2 regions of the Cedecea sp. NFIX57 genome follow, and region 2 is predicted to be linked to the other one. Evidence: predicted binding sites of a transcription regulator. Region 2 holds the regulator's gene; the other holds the start of a gene.
What was found. Region 2 encodes CRP, which controls carbon source genes, mostly activating them, when cyclic AMP is high. Its sites were predicted from a motif close to ATGTGANNNNNNTCACAT; they were not measured.
Positions count from the first base shown of each region.

Region 1: the regulator CRP is predicted to act here: its motif matches at 3,644-3,661, upstream of B9Y90_RS10335 (GntP family permease).

Region 1 covers NZ_FXAS01000010.1:17,786-25,564, forward strand. Annotated here, with positions in the region: gene B9Y90_RS10320 (methyltransferase) at 1-779, opposite strand, end outside; gene B9Y90_RS10325 (lipoprotein) at 847-1,233, opposite strand; gene rnk (nucleoside diphosphate kinase regulator) at 1,565-1,975, opposite strand; gene B9Y90_RS10335 (GntP family permease) at 2,136-3,512, opposite strand; gene B9Y90_RS26915 (hypothetical protein) at 3,793-3,951, opposite strand; gene rna (ribonuclease I) at 4,043-4,849, opposite strand; gene dcuC (anaerobic C4-dicarboxylate transporter DcuC) at 4,937-6,313, opposite strand; gene B9Y90_RS10355 (hypothetical protein) at 6,620-7,135, shown strand; gene B9Y90_RS10360 (copper-binding protein) at 7,202-7,579, shown strand; gene B9Y90_RS10365 (TolC family protein) at 7,591-7,779, shown strand, end outside.
Region 2 covers NZ_FXAS01000003.1:10,772-18,550, forward strand. Annotated here, with positions in the region: gene B9Y90_RS02730 (ABC transporter ATP-binding protein) at 1-1,466, shown strand, start outside; gene B9Y90_RS02735 (LysE family translocator) at 1,508-2,110, opposite strand; gene B9Y90_RS02740 (hydrolase) at 2,171-3,187, shown strand; gene B9Y90_RS02745 (YheU family protein) at 3,189-3,407, shown strand; gene B9Y90_RS02750 (phosphoribulokinase) at 3,498-4,367, shown strand; gene B9Y90_RS02755 (OsmC family protein) at 4,404-4,808, opposite strand; gene crp (cAMP-activated global transcriptional regulator CRP) at 5,122-5,754, shown strand; gene B9Y90_RS02765 (YccS/YhfK family putative transporter) at 5,817-7,779, shown strand, end outside.

The sequences.
Region 1 (7,779 bases), on a different contig from region 2:
GGTGAGAAGCAGTCCAGGAACTGGCTCATCCACCAGATATCTGCCTCCCCGGGCAGCGGGGAATCGCTCAGCATATCTACGCTGTGGAAATCAACGCGCCTGGAAAGCCCAGCATTCTCTATATTTTCACGGGCGAGTGCAATTTGTTGTGGCAAATCCAGAAGCGTGACCGCCACTTTTTCATCATATTTGCAGCAGCGTATTGCCCATTTTCCCGTATTTCCGCCAACGTCATAAAGACGAGCCGGTTGGCTGGCAAAAACATGCGGCAGGGCTGCTTCAAAGGCCGCATCGGAATAGTAATGATCGAACGCAAACCAACTCTCTTTGGCAGAAGTGGGTAATTGCGAAAGTGCGGGGTAAATGGTCGGCCAGTCGCCAAACACTTTTAGACCCGAGGGTTTACCCTCTTTTAGTGCTTCCTCAAGGAAAAACAGCCCCTGATAACAAACATCCTGGGTGAAATCCATATTCACGCGAGTCATGGTGTCATGCACCAGGAAATGGCCGATTTTCGCCAGGAAATAATGTGCATTTTGCCTGAAGATAATGCGCCCACTCAGGCCCATATCCAGTAAAACGCTGGCAGCATATTCGTTAACGTTGCAGGATTCCGTTATTTCTTCGAGGGTTGCGCCCTGTTTTCCTTGCTGGTCCAGGTAAGCGAGTACGCCGGCATTTCGCAGGCAGAGTGCCGTTTGAAACAGCATGGGGGCAAACGCGATTCGCTGGGCTTCCGTAATGGCATCCAATGCGCTAAGGCTGTCCTGTTCGTACATATGCTGCAATACCTGTCAACGTGATAAAAAGAAAACGCCGAACCGTTAGATTCGGCGCTAAGCAAAATTACAGACCGGAAGAGGCCAGGTTAACCTGAATATCTTTGTCCAGGTTACGAACCCAGCGATTATAATTTTTGTGAATTTTGCCGCCGGAAGCGCGCAGGTTCAGGCTGTTTTCATAATTAATAGAATAGCTGTTCGCGGTATAGTTAATGCGCACTTCAGCGGTGAATTCGCGATTCTGCTGGCGAGCTTTGATAACACCTGGGCTTACTTCATTCATTATCCACTGGCGCTGAATACCCGCTTTGAGAATGGCACTTTTAACCTGTGCTTCAGTGTGACCAGCGCTAACGGTGGTTTGAATGTTGGCGATAGGTGCAGTGCGCGCACAGCCTGCAAGAACGCCTAAAATCAAAAACATACCGAATAACTTAGCAACCTTTTTCATAACGTCTCCATTTGTATAAAATAATCGAAAATATCGGCATGGCCGCGTGCAACATTAATAGTTAATTCATATTAATGAGCGGGAAAATAGAGGGAATAGCATCTTTATGATGTAGGGAATAGCCTCGAGCGGACGCTGCCGTTTTAGGAAAATACTGCTCATCAACAAAGGGCGGAGATTTTGTCAATTTATTTAACGAATGTAAATCTGCGTCTTTAAAGCAAGTGCTATTAATTTTGGTAGTTGTTGAGGGTATTTATAAACTGGTATGGCGGGTGGCAAATAACGATTTAAGGTAAATTCCCCTCTGCGTGGCAGAGGGGAAACAAAATTAACGGTGGAATTCGCCGGCGGCTTCCGGTTGGTATTGCAGCGCCAAAACTTCCAGATGAGTCTGGCTGCCGTTGGGTAACGTCCAGTTGATGCTATCGCCAACCCTCAGGCCGAGCAGTGCGGCACCGACCGGGGCCATAACAGAAAGTTGGTTATCGCTGTCGGTGAGATTTGCCGGGTAAACCAGCGTGCGCACGTGGACTTCCTGAGTGCTTAAATCGCGAAACTCTACACGACTGTTCATGGACACCACATCCGGTGGCATTTTTTCCGGGCTGCACATCTCCGCGCGATCCAGTTCGGCGTTAAGCGCCTCTGCCACCGGGGCTTTGGCGTACTGCGGCTGTTCCAGCAGGCGGTCAAGGCGTTCGGCGTCTAGTTCGTTAATGATGATGGCAGGTCTGGACATAGTTCTCTCCGTGTAAAAAACAGGGCACTCATGTGCTGAAATCGTACAAAGAAAAACCCCCACCGAAACCGGCGAGGGTTGTTCACGTAAGACCGATGATACTGAGCTTAGCCTGGAGTTGAAAGCGAGATCAGTCACATTTTGACTTCCCCCGAGTCCCTTACAGAATCACACTCCCCAGCGCCGCCAACAGGAAGGCGATGGTGCCGATCAGCGTTTCCATCACGGTCCAGGTTTTCAGCGTCGTTTTCTCATCCATTTCCAGGAAACGCCCCACCAGCCAGAAGCCGGAGTCATTCACGTGAGAGAGGACGGTAGCGCCCCCGGCAATCGCGATAACGATAAAGCACAGATCAAACTGGCTGAGGCCCGTGGTTGCTTCAACCATCGGTGAGACCAGCGCGGCGGTGGTGGTCAGGGCAACAGTTGCTGACCCCTGCGCGACGCGGAGCGCAGTCGAGATAACAAAGGCGGCAACAATAACCGGCATGCCTGTGTCTGAGAGTACGCCAGCCAGCGCGTCACCAATGCCGCTTGCGCGCAGAACGCCGCCGAACATACCGCCTGCGCCGGTCACGAGGATAATGCCGCAAATCGGGCCCAGCGCGCCGTCACAAACTTTTTCAAGATGTTGGCGGCTATGTTTGCCGCTGAAGACCATCAGGGCAAAAAAGACGGTGATCAGCAGCGCAATAGGCGTTTTGCCCAGCATGCGTAAGAAGTTCACCAGCGTATTGTCGGCGCTGACCCAGCCGAGCACCGTGGCGGTGTTGAGGCCGGTATCGAGGAAAATCAGCACCAGCGGCATCAGTAAAATCGTCATCACCATGCCGAATGACGGCGGCTGATGATTTTCATCCACTTCAATTTTGCCGAGGAAAGAACTCGGCAGAGGAATATCGAATTTCTTCCCGGCATACAGCCCGAAGAGATAGGCCCCGATATACCAGGTCGGGATAGCAATAATCAGCCCCACAACAACCAACAGGCCGATGTTTGCGCCCAGCAGTTCGCTGGCCGCCACCGGGCCTGGATGCGGCGGCAGAAGCGCATGCATCACTGCGAAAGCACCGGCCGCCGGGAGCGCATATTTCAGGGTTGAACCGCCGAATTGCTTAGCTACGCTGAAGATGATCGGCAGCATGACCACCAGGCCCGCGTCAAAGAAGATTGGGAAGCCAAACAGCAGTGACGCGACGCCGAGGGCAAAAGGCGCCCGGTGAGCACCAAAGGTGCCGACCAGGGTGTCCGCCAGCACTTTTGCCCCGCCGGAAATTTCCAACAGGCGGCCGATCATGGCGCCTAATCCAACCAATAACGCGACGCCTGCCAGGGTACTGCCGAAGCCACCCAGAATCGTGGGCACAATTTTGTCGAACGGCACGCCGGTGACGAGAGCCACAATGACGCTGACCAGGGTCAGCGCCAGGAAGGCATGTACGCGAAAGCGCATGATCAATACGAGCAGAAGCACGACGGAGCAGGCGGCGATACCCAGCAGGGTTCCTGCGCCTAAACTTGTTGTTATTTCGGTCATTTTATTTCCCCAGTGGCAAATTCTCAGATGAATGCACCAAAAGCGTGTTATTGGGTGATGCTGATACCGGTAACATGATATCGGTAACATCAGGCTGCCTGTAAATGAACTCTGTAATGTTTGTTAACATTTTGGGACGAAGTTCAAACAATCAAAATAATCAGCGCGAAAGGTGAGCGGGAGAATTGTTTGGCTGGAAAAAATCTGACATGCGTCTGACTTATATCGTCAGTAAACGGAATAAAGCGCGGGCCACCGTGCTGTACGGGGCCCGATTATTTTAACGAGCAGGGTGTTCCGCTATCGGCAACAAGAGCTCTTTGAGGATTTCATAGCGCTGCTGCGGCGAGAGCCAGATAAATCCCAGCAGTTTTTGCTGGCTGCCTTCACGCTCGAACTGCGCCTTCAGCTGCAGTAAATACCGTTTTGTTCTGTTCATGGTCACCTCCAGGTCCGTTACCTGAAGGCTATAATCAAAAAACCGGAACAAATAGTGATGCGATTAATTTTTGACTTCAGTATTTATCCTGTCAGTAGCCAACTGCGTCCAGACGGAAACTCTTCCCGCAGTTTCCCGGGTGTTTTTGCGGGGCAAAGGAGGCGCTTTGCAGCGGCTGGTTAATCTTGTCTGCCAACAGGGAGATCTGCATTTCCGTGAGGTAGGCGGGATTACCGTCACAGGTTAGCTTAATGGCATCCACTGCATCGCTACCCCAGGTTTGCTTCACGGCTTTGTTAAACGCCTTACGCGTCACGGTCTGGCCGTAATTCTGAGCAAGGAACTGGCCAAAGGCGCTGTGTTTCACTTCCCCGTTCAGGCGCACCATCGTGCCGAAGTAATCGTCGGGGTTAAAGCCAAAACAAACGCCATGCTTGGCGTATTCGTAGCGCTCCAGGCAGGATTGCCCCCCGGCGCCGGGCATCACGCCGGCCAGCTTTGAGGCCATTTCAACGGAAAGCCCGGTGTCTGGTGCGGCGCATTTGTTTGAAGCTCTTGCTTCGGCCATATTCGGTACCGGGCGAGTGGCGCAACCGTAACGCATCCAGCGTTTCTCATCGACACCGCGTGAAGCGACAGATTTTGGCAGACCTGGCCAGAGGCCGTGAACGGTCAGAAAGGCGCTTTTATCCGCCTGTTCCTGCTGGGCTTTACACTCCGCGGGTTCGTTGCGATTGCGGTCGTGCATGCTCTGACAGAAGCCGGTTTGCCAGGAGAGCGCCAGCACGTAGCGATCAAAATCCCCGTACTGGCTGGGCTGCAGGGCGTCGGCAAACGCTGCGGGACTGAGGAAAAGCGGTGTGCAAAGCAGTAAATGTCGCGGTGTGAAATTCATCATTATTCTCTTATCTGTCCTGGAGGCGGGCTTATTATAGGCATAAAAAAAGCGCCTGATGCAGGCGCTTGAAACGATGATGCCTGCCCGTTAGTGAACGATCGCGGCAGCAGGAACCAGAATCTCCGTGGCGATAATCACCACAATAAGACCGACGGCGACCGGCACAGAGGTGCGCTTCACCACTTCGAAAGGCGAGATTTTTGCCATCCCGGCGACGGCTACTACTACGCCGGAAACCGGGGAAATGGTACGGCCCAGGTTGGAAGCCTGCAGCATCGGAATGGTCAGGTAAGCCGGGTTAATTCCGGAAGAGTGCGCCAGTTTCGGGATCATCTCGACAAAAGCATAGAACGGTGCGTTACCGGAGCCGGTGGTCATTGCCGCCAGCATGGTCAGTACCACCAATACCAGCATCAGAATAATACTTGCGGAACCAAACGAGGTGGCAATGGAGATCAGGCTTTGAATAAAGCCGATGGTGCTTAAGCCCTGGGCAAAAACGCCGGCGGCAACCAGCAGCATCACCACGTTGGCAAAGGCGTCCGCCATGCCGCGATAGCAAACTTCCATCCCGGAGAAGACGTGCTGCGTGTTGAAGCTGCGGAAAAACTCAATCAGCGCGGCAATCAGAATACAAATAACCAGAATGGTAATGATATGCAGCTGTGGGCCCCATTTGCCGTCGAAAATCAACACGCCGACGATAGGCGTAAACGGCAGGATGGCATAGAAAGCGGGCGCAGAAGTCTGGATTTCACTCACGTCCAGCATTTCGTGGCTGATGTGCTCTTTTTTATCGAGATAGCGCTGCCAGAAGAAGTGCGCAATGGCCATGCTGATGATGGCCGCGATGGAGATAGGAATGGTTGTTTTAAAGGCAAAATCGACCAGCGACATTTCAGAGGCCTGAGCGGCCAGCACGACGTCGCCGGAGGTCGGCGCCAGAATAATAGCCGCCGGGGAGGCACAGATGGCCGCTGCCGCGCCACGACTGATGCCGACGTTGACCATGACCGGGAACAGCGTCGCCATTAACAGTACGCCAAGGCCGGTTGCTGACGAAACGGCCAGTGACATCAGGCAGGCGACGAAGTAGGCGGCGATCATCAGTAAGTAAGGCGAGTTGATGAACTTCAGCGGTTTAGAGGCCAGTTTGACCACCACATCGTTGGCGCCGATATGGGTCATATAGGCGGCAAATCCGCAGAGCATCATGATCATCATGCCAAGATCGCCGCCGCGGCTCATCAGCAGGATTTTGACGTATTCAAAGATGTCTGTGGCGGTGTAGCCAGTGCTTTCCGCGCTGGCGGGCAACACTTTATGCCCCATGAGCGCGCTGACGATAAGTAACAACAACCCGCCGACGAACAGTACGCCGGTGGCGGAGTAGCCTTTGATGATGTAGCGGGCAACGCCCACAATCACCACGACGCCAATAATAAGTTCCAGAATGGTAAGCATGTTATCCCCTGATACGCTAAGGCGCTCTTCGGCGTCCTTACGCTTGCGGCTAAAAGTGGTTTTCTCTCAGAAAATTAAAATAGTGATTTTTTACAGCCGGCTGTAAAGGGCTAAGAATTTGCCTCAGAACCTGTTTAGAGTTTCTGATGAGCATCAACTTTCGTTGCAACGGATCAACTTTAGGCAAAGCTTTTGTTAGCTGCATTACGTTTATCGACGTGGCCGATAAAAAATAAGGCACAAAAATTGTGCGTATTTTGGCGGTGTAACCGACGATCGGTTATGTAAAAACAATGATTATTTTGCTTGATTGTTAACGAATGGGTTTTTCGTAAAGCAGTTAAAAAAAACTTTATAACGCGACAGGCTGCCGCCTATACTGCCGATCTCTTTTATGTCGGGGTTTTTATGCTGCACACCTCCCTCTGGTCGACAAGCCGCTGGCGCTTTATCAGGAAGCATCTTTTGATGCTGCTGTTGGCGTTGGGCTGGTTTTTTGTCAACAGTCAGGTGGCGATAGCGTCTTACGATTGCCCGGTTGATATGACCGCGGGTCCAATGGCAGCCCCGCATACTGAAAGTATGCAGATGCCTGACAAGGCAATGCAGGCCAAACTCAGTAACCCGCTGTGTGAAAAACACTGCGTGCCTGACGTGATGCAAAAAGACAACGGGCATAGCTCGCTGGTGGCGTTACCGGTTGCAGATACCCTTGCACTGGTTGAGCCTCAGTGTTCAACAGTCGTTGAGTCCGCCCCTTATGTTACCCCTCCCGCAACAGGACCTCCGGCAACCATTCGTTTTTGCCGCTTTAGAGAATAACTCCAGCACCGTCAATGTTTTGGGGCTTTGCCCATTCCCTTTTTGACTGTGTTTTGGAGATAAATCATGTTTAACGCTATTCGTTCTGCCGCGGCCGGTGCGCTGCTTGTTGTTGCCGCTTTCCCTGCTTTTTCCGCTGAAACTTCCCACGATATGTCCTCTATGAAGGGGATGTCTGACATGTCTGGCATGGCGATGTCTTCTGATGCGACTCCGGCGACTAAGGTCTACAAAACCGAAGGCATCGTGAAGACCATCACCGCCGATACCGTGTCTATCGCCCATCATCCCGTCGCCGAACTTGGCTGGCCAGCGATGACCATGACGTTCGCTTTGCCGAAAGACGGTTCGCTGCCGGCGTTAAAGGTGGGGGAGAAGATCGCTTTCTCTTTCACCCAGCATGAGACCGGGTATCAGTTATCTTCCGCAACCCCGCTTAACTAACCGAGGTTGCCATGAAACGACACACCCTGAGCCTCTGGCTTGGCGGGGTGCTGTTGGCTACGTCTGTCTCCGCCGCCCAGGCGGCGGAGCTCAGCCTGCAACAGACTCTGCTGGCCGCCGAGCACTATTCTGCGGCGCTGTCCGCCAACCGTAATCAGAGCGATGCGCTGAACGCCATGGCTGATTCTGCCCGGCAATTG
Region 2 (7,779 bases):
TAAGCGATTTCTCGGGCGGCTGGCGCATGCGTCTTAACCTTGCCCAGGCGCTGATTTGCCGTTCCGACTTGCTGCTGCTCGATGAACCGACTAACCACCTCGATCTGGACGCGGTCATCTGGCTGGAACGCTGGCTAAAAAGCTATCAGGGTACCCTGATTCTTATCTCTCACGACCGGGACTTCCTCGACCCGGTGGTCGATAAAATTATCCACATCGAACAGGAAAATATGTTCGAGTACACCGGCAACTATTCGTCGTTTGAGATCCAGCGCGCAACTCGCCTGTCTCAGCAGCAGTCGATGTACGAAAGCCAGCAGCAAAAAGTGGCTCACCTGCAAAGCTTTATCGATCGCTTCAAAGCTAAAGCGTCCAAAGCCAAGCAGGCGCAGAGCCGCGTGAAAATGCTGGAGCGCATGGAGCTGATTGCTCCGGCGCACGTCGATAACCCGTTCCACTTCAGCTTCCGTGCGCCAGAAAACCTGCCCAACCCGCTGCTGCGGATGGAAAAGGTCAGCGCGGGCTACGGCGAGCGGGTGATCCTCAACTCCATCAAGCTGAACCTTGTTCCTGGCTCACGCATTGGCCTGTTGGGCCGAAACGGCGCGGGTAAATCCACGTTAATCAAACTGCTGGCCGGTGAGTTACAGCCGCTGCAGGGTGATATTGGCCTGGCCAAAGGCATCAAGCTCGGCTACTTCGCCCAGCATCAGTTGGAATACCTGCGCGCCGATGAATCGCCACTTCAGCACCTGGCTCGCATTGCCCCACGCGAATTGGAACAGCAACTGCGCGACTATCTGGGCGGCTTTGGTTTCCAGGGCGATAAAGTCACGGAGCAGACGGCACGTTTCTCCGGCGGTGAAAAAGCCCGGCTGGTACTGGCGCTGATTGTCTGGCAGCGCCCTAACCTGCTGCTGCTCGATGAACCGACGAACCACCTTGATCTCGACATGCGCCAGGCGCTGACCGAAGCGCTAATCGACTTTGAAGGCGCGCTGGTTGTGGTTTCGCACGACCGTCACCTGCTGCGTTCCACCACGGACGATCTGTACCTGGTGCATGACGGCAAAGTGGAAGCTTTCGATGGTGACCTTGAGGATTACCAGCAGTGGCTGAGCGACCTGCAAAAACAGGAAAATCAGCCCGCTGAATCCATGAAGGATAACGCTAACAGCGCCCAGGCCCGCAAGGACCAAAAGCGCCGTGAGGCCGAACTTCGCACACAGACCCAACCGCTGCGCAAGCAAATCACCCAGCTCGAAAAACAGATGGAAAAGCTGAACGCCCAGCTTGCAGAGGTAGAAGAGAAGCTGGCAGACAGCGCTATCTACGACCAGAGCCGTAAAGCCGAGATGAACGAATGCCTGCAAACGCAGGTAAAAGTGAAGTCGGCGCTGGAAGAGTGCGAAATGGAATGGCTGGACGCTCAGGAACAGCTTGAACAGATGCTACAGGCCGACTAAACCCCAGGTTTTCCCTCTCCTCGCGGGGAGAGGGTTTGCCCTCAGCGCCAGATAAGCAGCACGCAGGCGGCGGTTAACACGCCCATGCTGACGTTGAAAATAGCCCAGGAACGACGGCTGCGCAGGAACAGGCCAATCAGGCTACCAAAGGCTATCCAGATAACTCCGGCCACAATGTTGACCAGCGCAATCCCTACGCTAATCATCGCCACGGAATGCAGGTAGGCTGCGCCCGCCAGGCTGAAACTGGCTACCGCGCCCAGCGCCATCAGCCAGGCTTTAGGGTTAATTACCTGCAGCAGGCCGCCCTGCCAGAAAGGTACCGGAGACGGCGGCGCCGCATCCGTCTCTAATCGCTCGTATTTCGCGGTGCCAATTTTCCAGGCCAGCCACAAAAGGTAAACGCTCCCGGCAATCTTCAGGATAAGGTGCAGAGCAGGGTAAAGCAGGATTAAGCTACCCACGCCAAAGGCAACAAGCACTAAAATGCACTGCATTCCGAGCATGATGCCAATCATCAGCGGCAGGCTGCGGAAGAAACCGTAATTCGCCCCGGATGCGGTAAGTAGCGTATTATTAGGGCCAGGTGTGATGGCGGCGACCCAGAGAAAGCCCAGCATCGAAAGAAAAAGCGTTAAGTCCATGAATTGGGTGCTCCACACCCGAAGAATAATTAGCGAACTAAACGAAACTAACAGTGTGATATGGCCAGTACAAGTCCTTTAGAATTGAATATTCATCATGATGAAGGTGACGATTTCCGCCCGATGCGCGGACTCAGTAACCCGCATCTGCAAACCATGATCCCACGTTTGATTCGTCGTCGAATCAATTTCAAACCCCACTGGCAGCGGCTGGACATGCCGGACGGAGATTTTGTCGATCTTGCGTGGAGCGAAGATCCGCAAACCGCCCTGCACAAACCGCGTCTGGTGGTGTTTCACGGGCTGGAAGGCAGCCTCCACAGCCCCTACGCCCATGGCATGATAGAAGCGGCGAAAAAACGCGGCTGGCTGGGCGTGGTGATGCATTTTCGCGGCTGCAGTGGCGTGCCAAATCGCAAAGAACGCATTTACCACTCCGGCGAAACGGAAGACGGCACTTACTTCCTCGAATGGTTGAATCAGCGTTACGGTGAAGTCCCCACCGCCGCCGTTGGTTTTTCGCTGGGTGGGAATATGCTCGCCTGCCTGATGGCAAAACAGGGCGCAGCCTGCACCCTGAAAGCCGGCGTGATTGTTTCCGCCCCGTTGATGCTCGAGCAGTGTTGCTACCACATGGAACAGGGCTTCTCCCGCGTTTATCAGCATTACCTGCTGAACCTGCTGAAGAAAAATGCCGCCCGCAAGCTGAAGAGCTACCCAGGCTCGCTGCCTATCGACCTGCGCAAGCTGAAAAGCCTGCGCCGCATTCGCGAGTTCGATGACTTAATTACCTCGAAGATCCATGGCTTTGCCGACGCGCTGGACTACTATCGCCAGTGCAGCGCCATGCCGCTTTTGCCGGAAATCGCCGCTCCGACGCTGATTATCCATGCCAAAGACGACCCGTTCATGGATCACCACGTCATCCCGGACCGTGAAACGCTACCGCCCAATATCCAGTATCAGCTCACGACTTATGGCGGCCACGTTGGCTTTGTTGGCGGCACTCTGCTGCGCCCACAAATGTGGCTTGAGCAGCGTATTCCCGACTGGCTAACCCGTTTCCTGGACCATTGAAATGATCATCCCCTGGCAAGATCTCGACCCCGAAACGCTCGACAATTTGATTGAATCTTTTGTATTACGGGAAGGCACAGATTATGGTGAGCAGGAGCGCTCGCTGACGCAAAAAGTCGCCGACGTGAAGCGCCAGTTACAAAGCGGCGAGGCCGTGCTGGTTTGGTCTGAACTCCATGAAACGGTGAACATTATGCCGCGCGGGCAGTTTCGCGGCTGACCGCTAACTGGCAGGGTGATCTATACTGGCTGAAAAGTATAACAAGCAGATACAGCTCTCTTTTCCGATCCCTCACGGAGTTTTCACCCTATGTCAGCCAAACACCCGGTTATTGCGGTCACAGGTTCCAGCGGCGCCGGAACGACAACCACCAGCCTCGCTTTTCGCAAAATTTTCCAGCAGCTCAACCTGCGCGCCGCCGAAGTTGAAGGCGACAGTTTCCACCGTTATACCCGTCCGGAAATGGACATGGCTATCCGCAAGGCACGGGATGCCGGCCGCCATATTAGTTACTTTGGGCCAGAAGCCAACGATTTCGGGCTATTGGAACAAACCTTTATCGAGTACGGCCAGACCGGCAAAGGGCAATCGCGTAAATACCTGCATACCTACGATGAAGCCGTGCCGTGGAATCAGGTACCGGGAACGTTTACCCCCTGGCAGCCGCTCCCGGAGCCCACTGACGTCCTGTTTTATGAAGGTCTTCACGGCGGCGTGGTCACCCCTCAGCATAACGTCGCCGACTGCGTCGATTTATTGGTAGGCGTGGTGCCCATCGTTAACCTGGAATGGATCCAGAAACTGGTGCGCGACACCAGCGAGCGTGGGCATTCGCGGGAAGCGGTGATGGATTCCGTTGTGCGCTCCATGGATGATTACATCAACTTCATTACCCCACAATTCTCACGTACCCATATCAACTTCCAGCGCGTTCCGACGGTGGATACTTCTAACCCGTTTGCCGCCCGGGCCATTCCGTCGCTGGACGAAAGCTTCGTGGTCATTCACTTCCGCGGGCTGGACGACATCGACTTCCCTTATTTGCTGGCGATGTTGCAGGGGTCGTTTATCTCCCACATTAATACATTGGTGGTGCCGGGAGGGAAAATGGGGCTGGCGATGGAGCTGATCATGGCCCCGTTGGTGCAGAGGCTGGCGGAAGGCAGGAAAATTGCCTGATGGCGTAAGGGCGGTTTGTACACCGCCCTTTTCTACTTATGCTTCAATAAGTTCGTAGCTGTGGCTAATCTCTGCGGCTTTCTCCAGCATCAACGTCACCGAGCAATATTTCTCTGCAGTCAGCTCAACGGCGCGGGCAACCGCACTTTCTTTCAGCTCTTTACCACTCACAACAAAATGCAGATGGATGTGGGTAAACAGGCGTGGCGCTTCTTCACGACGTTCGGAAGTCAGTTTCACCTCACAATCCGTCACCTCATGACGGCCTTTTTGCAGAATCGACACCACGTCAATTGAGCTACAACCACCCGCGGCCATCAGCAGCATTTCCATCGGACTTGGCGCTTTATCCCCGGAGTTGCCGTCCATCAGAATTTGGTGGCCAGAAGCGGATTCACCGAGGAAAGTCATGCCTTCCACCCATTTAACTCTTGCCTGCATTTTACTTACTCCCGTTGAGAAAATATTCTTTCAGATTACGCGTCTACGTGAAAACTGGCAACGTAAGGCGATCCAGGTCATGCTGAAACGAGACAATACAAGACACTTACCAAAAGCTATGCTAAAACAATCCGGATGCTGCTGCGATACAGAGACGTTTATGCCGTAAGCAGAGGAAACGACTAATTACAGGCCGCAGGGTTAACCTGCCCGCCAGCTCCCAGGGCTTGGGAAAATTTCACGATTGCAACGCCAGACAAGAGGTTTCACGTCTTGTCTTTGGTAGCCAGTTTATAACAGAGGATAACCGCGCATGGTGCTTGGCAAACCGCAAACAGACCCGACTCTCGAATGGTTCTTGTCTCATTGCCACATTCATAAGTATCCGTCGAAGAGCACGCTGATTCACCAGGGTGAAAAGGCGGAGACGCTGTACTACATCGTCAAAGGCTCCGTAGCTGTTCTGATTAAAGATGAAGAAGGCAAGGAGATGATCCTTTCTTATCTGAATCAGGGTGATTTCATTGGTGAATTAGGTTTATTCGAAGAAGGTCAGGAGCGTAGCGCCTGGGTTCGTGCCAAGACCGCCTGTGAAGTAGCTGAAATTTCCTATAAAAAATTCCGTCAGCTGATTCAGGTCAACCCGGACATCCTGATGCGCCTTTCTTCCCAGATGGCACGCCGCCTGCAGGTCACCTCTGAGAAAGTCGGCAACCTCGCGTTCCTCGACGTGACCGGCCGTATCGCTCAGACGTTGCTTAACCTGGCTAAACAGCCGGATGCCATGACCCACCCGGACGGGATGCAAATCAAAATCACCCGCCAGGAAATCGGTCAGATCGTGGGCTGCTCCCGCGAAACCGTTGGCCGTATTCTGAAAATGCTGGAAGATCAGAACCTCATTTCCGCCCACGGTAAAACGATTGTCGTTTACGGCACACGTTAATTAGCCCTTATAAAGGCGTGTGGCTTCGGTAACACGCCTTTTTTGTCTCTACAATTCAGGCTATGTGGAAGAGATTAATTTACCACCCGGAAGTTAACTACGCGCTGAGGCAAACGCTGGTGCTGTGTCTTCCCGTGGCTATCGGCCTACTGCTTGGCAGCCTGCAAAACGGCCTGCTCTTCTCGTTAGTTCCCGCCTGCTGCAACATTGCCGGGCTGGACACACCGCACAAACGCTTCTTCAAACGTTTGATTATCGGCGGCAGCCTGTTCGCCCTCAGCAGCCTTATCCTGCAGCTTCTGCTGCTTTATACCCACATCCCGCTGCCGGCGATATTGATCGTCATGGCTCTGCTGCTCGGCGTCACGGCGGAAATCAGCTCACTTCACGCACGCCTGCTGCCCGCGTCGCTGATCGCCGCTATTTTTACGCTCAGCATGGCCGGGAATATGCCGATCTGGAAACCCATGGTGCTCTATATCTTCGGCACCATCTGGTACGGCGCCTTCAACTGGTTTTGGTTCCGGCTATGGCGTGAACAGCCGCTCAGAGAGTCGCTCAGCCTGTTGTATCGCCAGCTTGCAGATTACTGCGAAGCAAAATACAGCCTGCTAACCCAGCACACCGATCCGGAAAAGGCGCTGCCGCCGCTGCTTGCCCGCCAGCAAAAAGCCGTCGACCTGATAACCACCTGTTATCAGCAGTTGCATATGCTGTCCGCCAACCAGCAAAACGGCTACAAGCGCCTGTTACGTGCTTTCCAGGTCGCGCTGGATTTGCAGGAGCACATTTCGGTTAGCCTGCATCAGCCGGAAGAGGTTCAGAAGCTGGTCGAGCAGAGCCATGCGGAAGCCGTGATCCGCTGGAATGCCCAAACCATCGCCGCGCGCCTGCGCGTGCTGGCAGACGATATTCTTTATCACCGCTACCCAACGCGTTTTACCATGGACAAGCAAATCGACGCGCTGGAAAAAATCGCCCGCCAGAACCCGGACAATCCTGTGGGGCAGTTCTGCCATTACCACTTCAGCCGCATTGCCCGGGTACTGAAAACCCAGCGGCCGCTGTACGTGAGGGATTTAATGGAGGACAGGGAACGCCGTTTACCGTTTTTCCCGGCCCTGAAAAGCTATCTCTCGTTCAAATCCTCCGCTTTGCGCAGCTCCGCACGTTTAGGCGTGATGCTGACCATTGCCAGCCTGCTGGGCTCCTTCTTACACTTGCCAAAGCCGTATTGGATCCTGATGACGGTGATGTTCGTGACGCAAAACGGCTATGGTGCAACGCGGGTGCGCATCGTTCACAGGGCGGCAGGCACCATGGCAGGGCTGTGTATAGCGGGTATCACCCTGCACTTCCACGTCCCGGACAGCTACACCCTGCTGGCGATGTTAATGATTACGCTGGTGAGCTACCTGTTTATCCGCAAAAGCTACGGCTGGGCCACCATCGGTTTCACCGTCACGGCGGTATATACCCTGCAGCTCATCACCCTCAGCGCCGAGAGTTACATCATTCCCCGGCTCATAGACACCCTGCTCGGCTGCCTGATTGCCTTTGGCGGCATGATCTGGCTCTGGCCACAGTGGCAAACCGGCCTGCTGCGCCAGAACGCCCACGACGCATTGGAGGCGGATCAGGACGCTATTCGGCTGATATTAAGCAACGATCCGGAGCCCACCCCGCTGGCCTGGCAGCGTATGCGGGTCAACCAGGCGCACAACGCGCTGTTCAACTCGCTCAATCAGGCGATGCAAGAGCCAGGATTTAACTCTCACTACCTGGCAGACATGAAACTCTGGGTGACGCACAGCCAGTTCATCGTCGAGCATATCAACGCCATGACCACACTGGCGCGCGAGCACAACATGCTGACGCCGGACCTGGCGCAAAAGTATCTGCAGTCTTGTGAAATTGGGTTACAGCGCTGCCAGCAAAGGCTGGAGTATGACGGGCCTGGGGGGTCGAACGACGCCAATATTCTGGAACCGGATACGCTGCCCACGGGGCCGTTAAGCACCATGG